Regions from separate parts of the Zhihengliuella halotolerans genome, predicted to be linked through region 2. Evidence: riboswitches for the same ligand, from Rfam matches in the RefSeq annotation. Region 2 holds a riboswitch; the other holds the start of a gene.

Region 1 (4,175 bases), 1.7 Mb from region 2:
ACGCGCTCGTCAGTGTGGTGCAGGCGCTCCTGGCCACCATCGCAGTCGGCGTGGTGGCGGTGCTCCTCGGGTTCCGGCCGACCGGCGGGGTGACCGGGGTGCTGGGCGCGCTCGCCGTCGTCGCGGGTATCGCGTTCGCCATCACGTGGCTGTGCCTGGCCCTCGGAATCATCTCCGACACCGTCGAGACCGCGAGCAACCTGCCCATGCCGCTGTCCTTCCTGCCGTTCCTCAGCAGCGGGTTCGTTCCGACGGACACCATGCCCGGATGGTTGCGCGTGGTGGCCGAGTACCAGCCGTTCACCCCCTTCATCGAGACCGTGCGCGGGCTGCTCATGGGCACGGGGACCGGCGACTACGGTCTCCAGAGCCTGATCTGGGTGCTGGTCGTGACGGGCATCGGCATGGTGTGGTCGCTTTCGAAGTACTCGGCGAGCCAGAGCCGGTAGCTGGCACGGCTCGACAACAGCGGGGCGTTGGCCATCCCGGAGCGCGGGAGGCAGAATCGACCCATGGGAGCAGAACACGTGGTGAATCGCAGGGTGCAGGCTGAAGCGGGTGCCGCGGCACCGCCGTCGTACCCGGAACCGGAACCCGCACCGGACGCCGGCCGATTCGCCGCGAGGTTGCTGTGGATCTTCGCCGCAGGTTCCGCCGCTGGCGTCGTACTCAACTGGGCAGCGCTCGGCCCCGGGCTGGACCTGTCGATGGCGGCTTCCCTCGGGAGTTTCGTCCTGCCACTCGTGCTCGCCGAAGCCGTCTTCCTCTGCGCGCGGCGGGTGCCCGCGTACCGAGGCGTCGCCCTCATCGGGTTCCTCCTCGCGGGTGCCTGCATGCTCCTGGCCGGGTGGTCGGTCTCGCCGGTGGCTTTCTACATCGCGGCCGCCCTGGTGCTGTGGGGAGTGAAGCTCAAGCGCACGCTCGTCGTGACCGGCGGCATGGTGGCGCTGGCCGCGTGGTCGACGCCGTGGCTGCTCTCCGGATGGATCCGCTGGCCTCGCTACGCGGACTACGTGGACAGCGGGTTCGAGGCCGGCATCGGCTACATCCAGCTGTTGCTGGGCGCCGGCGTCGCGGCCGCACTCGTGCTCGCGGTGCTCGCCGCGCTCCAGCGGCGCGCGGGCGAGCGCACGCAGGACTGACCGGATCGTTACGCGCGGGACGCTGGTCATCCAGGACCGCGGGAGGCAGAATCGGCCCATGGGAGCCGAACACATAGTGAATCGCAGGGCGCAGGCTGAAGCGGGTGCCGCGGCACCGCCGTCGTACCCGGCCCCGGAACCCTCGCAGGAGGCGGGCCGGTTCGCCGCGAGGTTGCTGTGGATCTTCGCCCTCGCTTACCTGCCCAATCTCTTCTGGCACGTGGCGGTGATGGCGATTCCGCCGTCGGAGCCGTTCGAGCCTTGGCCGCGCTGGCCGTCCTATGTCACGGTTGCGGCTCCGTTGGCAGCGGCCGTGGCCGCCTTGGTGCTTACTCGGTGGAGCCCTCGATCGCGCAGGACCGCGATCGCGCTCGTCGCCGTCGCCTTGGCCGGGGCCGGACTCTCGGTTCTGACGGGCCAGATCTCTCTGGTCCTCGTCGTCCAGCTCGTGGTCTGGGCGGTCGTGCTGCGGGAGCGGTCCGTCGTGCTGGGGGCGGGAATCGCGTTCGCCGCCCTGGCAATCCCGGCGATCGTGTTCGAGGCGTTCATGATGCTCGGCGGGGTTGCGTTCGGGCTCGGGACGCTGTCCTGGGTGTCCGCAGTGGCGCCACCGGTCGCGCTCGCGGTGCTCGCCGTGCTCCAGCGGCGCGTGAATCGAGAGCACGCTCGCGCGTAGCCCCGGCGAGGCGGCCATGTCTCCTCGTATGACGTCATCCGGCGTGGTTCTTCGTCTCGGCTTGTCATATGACGTCGTTCTATGGCCCAATAGTTTGGAACAAACCATCCAGAGCGGCCGAGAGATCTGGCTCGAAGACGCCGCAGCAACCCCCAACCGGTTTCCGGGGCGGGAAGGTGCTCACGCCAGAACCGATGGAGGCTTTAATGGGCGTTCCCGCCGATCCGAATCGTCATGCGTCGCAGCCGTCTGCCGGCCCGCCCGCGAACGACGATGAGCCGCGCCTGCTGCTCAAGCTCACGCCCGGCACGCCCCTCGGGGACCACTACGACACCCTCGCCGACCGTTTCCGCCCCGTCTTCGCGCGCATCGCCGAGGGCGCGGCTGAGCGCGACGCGCTGCGCCGGCTGCCGATCGAACAGGTCGGCTGGCTCAACGCCGAGCGCTTCGGCGCGCTGCGCCTGCCCGTCGAGGACGGCGGCTACGGCGCGTCCCTCATCGACTCGTTCCGGCTGCTCATCGAACTCGCCGAGGCCGACTCCCAGGTCGCCCATCTACTGCGCGCGCACATCGCGTTCGTGGAGCAGATCCTCGTGCACCCGGACGACGCCGTGCGCACCAAGTGGATCGAGCGGATCGCCGCCGGCCAGCTCGTCGGCAACGCCTACGCCGAGCGCGGCGGGAACCGCATGGGCACGTGGAACACCCAGCTGAACGTCACCCCGTACGGCGTGACCGTGACGGGCCAGAAGTACTACTGCACGGGCACGATCTTCGCCGACTGGACGGTGGTCGCGGCCGCGAACCCCTCGGCGCCCGGCCGCCACCTCGCCGTCGTCTCGACGCACCACTCGTCGGTATCGATGTACGACGACTGGGACGGGTTCGGCCAGCAGCTCACCGGCACCGGCTCCACTGTGTTCGACGAGGTCCCGGTGGACACGCTGTTCGGGCCCGCCGAGCAGCCGCACTTCCCGGAATCGTCCGTCTTCCAGCTCGTGCTCCTGTCCGTGCAGGCCGGCATCGCGCGGGCGATCCTCGCCGACGCTCGGGCCGCGGTCCAGGCGCGCACCCGCGCCTTCAACACCGGCACGGGAGTGGCCCTGCGCGACGAGCCGCAGGTGCTCCAGCTCATCGGCGAGATCTCCGCGAGCGCGTTCGCGGCGGAGTCCGTGGTGCTGGCGGCCGTCGGCGAGGTCGAGGGCCTGTTCGGCCAGGACGCGCTCACGCCCGAGGAGACGTACACGGCGTGCGAGCTCGTCGCGAACCGCGCGCAGTCCGCGGTCCAGCCGGTCGTGCTCGCCGCCGCCTCGAAGCTCTTCGACGGGCTCGGCGCTTCCAGCACGTCCACGGCGTCCAACTACGACCGGCACTGGCGCAACGCGCGCACGATCGCCACGCACAACCCGGCGATCTACCGGGCGCGCATCATCGGCGACTACGAGGTCAACGGGACGCCGCCGGCGACTCACGACTCGGCCGGCGAGGCGCCGTCGTCGTACGTGTATCCCGTCAACAACCCGATCTGACGTGCCGGAGAGCACCCCGGCGCGTCGACGTGATCAGAGCGCGACAGCGCGCAGCAGCAGCGCGTGCTCCGGGTTCAGCACCGGCAGCTGAAGGCCCACCTGCTCCAGCCAGGCGCCCGACGCCGTGAAGGCGTCGCCGTCGCGCAGCCACGCCGGCGGCCGGATCTGAGTGAAGGCGTGGGAGTGATCGGCATCCGCCGACGACGGCAGGAGCACCTCGACGCGGTAAGAGGCATCCGGGTCGAGACCCGGCAGTGGCACGGGCCCCGGCATCTCCGCGTACGACGACGCCACGGCCACCGCTGCGAAGAGCGCCTCGCGGCCGTCGCGGGAGACGACACCGTGCAGGCGCAGCGCCTCGTCGGGCAGGTCTGCGTTCACTCGTATCCCTGAGTGCAGCAGCGCGCGGTGCTCCTTGTAGAGCGCGATCGCGCGCGCGAGGGTCTCGCGTTCGGGTGCGCTCGCCTGGCGTACGTCCCACTCCATCCCGAAGTGGCCGAACAGTGCGGTGATCGCCCGGAACGAGATGTCGTGCACCCTGCCCGTGGTGTGCGAGCGGGTGGGGCCCACGTGCGACCCGACGAGTTCGGGCGGCAGGACCGCCTGGGTCCAGCGCTGGATGGTCTGCCGTTCCAGGGCGTCGTTGCAGTCCGATGCCCACACGCGGTCCGTGCGTTCGAGGATGCCGAGGTCCACGCGCGCACCGCCGGAGGAGCACGACTCGATCTCGACGCCCGGGTGCGCGGCCCGCAGCTCGTCGAGGAGCCGGTACGCGGCCAGGGTCTGCTCGTGCACCGACGGAGCCCCGGCGCTGCCGTGCTCACTCAG
Region 2 (4,175 bases):
CGCGGCCAGATCCCAGTCGAGGATCCCGGCGATCTGCCCGCCGACCCAGTGAACGTTGTGCCCGGCCAGGTCCCCGTGCACGAGGGAATCGCGCAGCTCCGCGAACTCCCGCAGGGCAGCGAGCACCCGGGCCGCGTCCACGACGGGCGCCGCCCCGGTCGCCTCGTCCGGCGCATGCTCGCGCAGCGCGTCGAGCGTCGCGGCGATCTTCGGTTCCGTCCACGGCCCCCGGTAGGCGAACGGCGGTGCCAGCAGGTGCCGGATCGGCGCGACGTCGACGTCCGCCAGCGCCTCGAGGATCGACCGTAGGGCGGCCGGGTCGCCGGTGTGCGGTTCGTGCGCTGCACCGGGAATGTACTCCTGCACGACGGCGGCCGGCACCTCCCAGCCCGGCAGCCCGCCGGCGTCGTACTCGGTAGCGCAGGCGTCCGGTGCGCGCCAGACGCCGCTGAGCGAGCGCGGGACGGCGAACGGCACCTGCGGAGCGAGCGCATCGACGAGCGCGGTGCGGCGGGCCATCTCCGCTGCCTGTGCCGCGTCGCGGGCCATGCGCAGCACGGCGGCGCCCTCGGCGATCAGCACGAGATGAAACTGGCCGCCCTCGGCCACGCGCCCGCCGCGCCAGTCGGGCCCGGGGTGCAGGTGCTCGGCGAGGGCGATCTCGTTCTCATAGGGCGCGCGCATACCATCGATCCTATGAGCCGGACCGCGAACCTCGAACCACTACACGCCCCCGCCCGCGCCGAGCGGGTGCGGCTGTGGGTGGAGATCGCGCTGGTGCTCGGGCTCTCGCTCGGCAAGTCCGCCGTCTACTCCGTGGTCAGCCTGCTCGACAAGCTCACGCGCGCCCCGCTGGGGGAGCAGACCACCAGCATGAACGGCTCGCTCAGCCGGCGCCCCGGGTTCGACCTGACGTACCAGCTGCTCGACGTCTCCTTCGCGCTCGTGCCCGTCGCCCTGGCCCTGTATCTGCTGTTCGCGCTCACGGGGCGCAACCCGTTCGCGCTGCTCGGGTTCGGCGTGCGCCGGCCGAATCGTTCGGCGGGCGCGAGCATCGGGTTCGACGTCGGAACGGGCTTCGCGCTGTTCCTCGCCATGGGCGTGGGCACACTCGGGGTGTACTCGGCCGGCCGGGCGCTGGGGGTGACCACGGCGATCGTGCCGGCGAACCTCGACGAGCACTGGTGGACGATCCCGGTGCTGCTGCTCTCCGCGATCCGGCACGGCGTCCTCGAGGAGGTCATCGTCGTCGGCTTCCTGTTCCACCATCTGCGCCGGCTCGGCTGGGGGCGCGGGGCGTGGGGGCCGTGGAGCATCATCCTGGCCTCGGCGCTGCTGCGGGGCAGCTATCACCTCTACCAGGGCATCGGGCCATTCCTCGGGAACGTGGCGATGGGCATCGTGTTCGGCTGGTTCTACCGGCGCGGCGTCGAGCGCGGGCAGCCGCGGGTCATGCCGCTCGTCGTCGCCCACACACTGCTCGACGCCGCGGGTTTCGTCGGGTACGCCCTGCTCGGCAGCGCGATCGGCATCGGCACCTGACATCCCGCGGGTGCCGCCGTGCCGCGGACGCGGAAGCCCCCGGCACGAGTGATCGTGCCGGGGGCCACGGGGGACTGTGCGCGGGTGACTACAGGGTCACGAGGCCGTGCGGGGTCATGAAGGAGACCGACATGATGCCGGGGGTCCCGTTGGGAGCCTGCCAGTCGACCGTGACGTCACCCAGCGGAGACTTCTCCGGCTGGCCCAGCCACTCGGCGACGCGGTCCTTGGAACCGGCGATCGAGATCTGGGCGATCTGTCCCGCCGGGGCGTCGAGGGCCTTCGACGGGTGCAGGTCCGCGGAGCTCTCGTCCCACTGGATCATGTAGGGAACCTGCGGGTCGGCGATCAGGCCCTTGATGCCGATCTGCTGCCAGGTCAGCTCCTGTCCGTCCGGGAACTTCCGGTTGCCGGGAACGCGGTCGCGCCCGAGCCGTCGTTCGAACGGCGCCAGGTCGTCGACGGCGACGACCCAGCCCATCCAACCGCCGCCGACCTCGGAGCGGGCGCGCACGGCCTGTCCGAAAGGCGCCTTGTTGCTCGCCGGGTGGTCCAGCACCTCGACGACCTCGAGGTACTGGTTGTGCTGCATCGGGAAAATGACATTCCTGGTGCCGAACCGTGGGTGGACTCCGCCCTTCACGGATTCGAGGCCCAGTGTTTCGGCGATCCGATCGGCCGTGGCCGTCAGTCCGTCTTGTCCGCAAGCGTATGAAACGTGGTCCAACCTCATCATGTGCTCATGATGGCACTTTGTGAGATCCGTCTCGACTTAGGCAGCCCTAAGTTGGCGTCTGGGCGCGCGCATGAGACGTCATGAAACGGGAATGCCGGGGCAGAGTTGCGGAGCGGCGCGGCTTCGCCGACACTGGATGGACAAGGTCATGAGTGCCAGCGCGAAACCCCGGTTTGCTGGCCGGCAACCCTCCACTCGCGGTGGGGTGCCCCGGGTGAAGACCTGGCTCGTCGCCAACCGGTGTCGGGCAAGCGCGGGAACGCCTCCCGAAGACCAGCCCCAGTACGGGCCGGGTGGGCCGACCCCATGTTCTAGAGGGGACAGTCTCCATGACTACATCCAACGCATCTTGGTCGTTCGAAACCCGCCAGATCCACTCGGGCCAGACTCCGGATCCGGCAACGGGCGCGCGGGCGCTGCCGATCTACCAGACCACCTCGTTCGTCTTCCCGAGCGCCGAGAGTGCCGCGGCCAGGTTCGCGCTCGCCGAGCTCGAGCCGATCTACACGCGCATCGGGAATCCGACCACGGACGCGGTGGAAGCGCGCATCGCGGATCTCGAGGGCGGCGTCGGCGCGCTGCTGCTCTCCTCGGGGCAGGCGGCCACGACGTTCGCGCTGCTCAACGTGGCCGAGGCGGGAGACCACATCGTCGCCAGCCCGAGCCTCTACGGGGGCACGCAGAACCTGTTCAAGCACACGCTCAAGCGCCTCGGAATCGAGGTCACGTTCGTGGCCGATCCGGACGACCTCGAGCAGTGGCGCGCGGCCGTGCAGGAGAACACCAAGGCGTTCTTCGGCGAGGTCGTCTCCAACCCGCGCCAGGACGTGCTCGACATTGAGGGCATCGCGTCCGTGGCTCACGCGGCCGGCGTTCCGCTCCTCGTCGACAACACGCTCGCCACGCCGTACCTGATCCGCCCGCTCGAATGGGGCGCCGACGTCGTCATCCACTCGGCGACCAAGTACCTCGGCGGGCACGGCACTGCCATCGCGGGCGTCATTGTCGACGGTGGCACGTTCGACTACGCGCAGCACCCCGAGCGCTTCGCGACCTTCAACACCCCGGACGAGTCCTACAACGGACTGGTGTACGCCCGCGACCTCGGCGTCGGAAGCGCCCTCGGGGCGAACCTCGCGTACATCCTCAAGGCGCGCGTCCAGCTGCTTCGAGACCTCGGCTCCGCGGTCTCCCCGTTCAACGCGTTCCTCATCGCGCAGGGCCTGGAGACGCTCAGCCTGCGCGTCGAGCGCCACGTCGCCAACGCGCAGACCGTCGCCGAATGGCTCGAGAGCCGCGACGACGTCGTGAGGGTCGCCTACGCGGGCCTGACCTCCAGCCCCTGGTTCGAGCGCGGACGCAAGTACGGGCCGCGCGGGACGGGCTCCGTCGTCGCCTTCGAACTGGCCGGTGGCGCCGTGGCCGGCCAGGCTTTCGTCGACGGGCTCACCCTGCACTCGCACGTCGCCAACATCGGCGACGTCCGTTCACTGGTGATCCACCCGGCCTCCACGACGCACGCGCAGTTGAGCGAAGAGGAGCAGCGGGCCGCCGGGGTCAGCCCGGGACTGGTGCGGCTCGCCGTGGGCATTGAACACATCGACGACATCCTCGCCGACCTGGAGACCGGGTTCGAGGCTGTCGAGGCGGCAATCGGCCGGCAGGCTGCGGTGTCCTGACCGCCATGGACCGCAACGTCCCGAAGGCCCGATGGGGGCGGCAGGAACCATCGGCTCGCACAGGTGAACAACGAGAAACACGAGTGGTGAAGTGAGTAGCGACGTCGACACGATCATGCAGGCAGCCGGCGTGCCCAAGCGTGCCGGGGCAGGGGAGCGGCCGCTGGACGCGGACGGAGTGCTGCGCGTACTGCGCACGGGCGAGTTCGCGTTCGAGA

What was found. Region 2 has a riboswitch for S-adenosylmethionine ahead of EV380_RS07715 (bifunctional o-acetylhomoserine/o-acetylserine sulfhydrylase). Riboswitches for the same ligand answer to the same signal wherever they lie in the genome.
Region 1: another riboswitch for S-adenosylmethionine. It lies ahead of EV380_RS15605 (acyl-CoA dehydrogenase family protein); the one in region 2 lies ahead of EV380_RS07715 (bifunctional o-acetylhomoserine/o-acetylserine sulfhydrylase).

What each region holds. Positions count from the first base shown of each region.
Region 1 is NZ_SHLA01000001.1:3,372,123-3,376,297, forward strand. Features, by position in the region: gene EV380_RS15590 (ABC transporter permease) at 1-449, shown strand, start outside; gene EV380_RS15595 (hypothetical protein) at 513-1,142, shown strand; gene EV380_RS15600 (hypothetical protein) at 1,201-1,818, shown strand; SAM riboswitch class I at 1,920-2,019, shown strand; gene EV380_RS15605 (acyl-CoA dehydrogenase family protein) at 2,025-3,347, shown strand; gene EV380_RS15610 (alpha-galactosidase) at 3,381-4,175, opposite strand, start outside.
Region 2 is NZ_SHLA01000001.1:1,701,755-1,705,929, reverse strand. Features, by position in the region: gene EV380_RS07730 (phosphotransferase family protein) at 1-684, opposite strand, end outside; gene EV380_RS07725 (CPBP family intramembrane glutamic endopeptidase) at 697-1,542, shown strand; gene EV380_RS07720 (VOC family protein) at 1,631-2,278, opposite strand; SAM riboswitch class IV at 2,423-2,538, shown strand; gene EV380_RS07715 (bifunctional o-acetylhomoserine/o-acetylserine sulfhydrylase) at 2,608-3,957, shown strand; gene metX (homoserine O-acetyltransferase MetX) at 4,073-4,175, shown strand, end outside.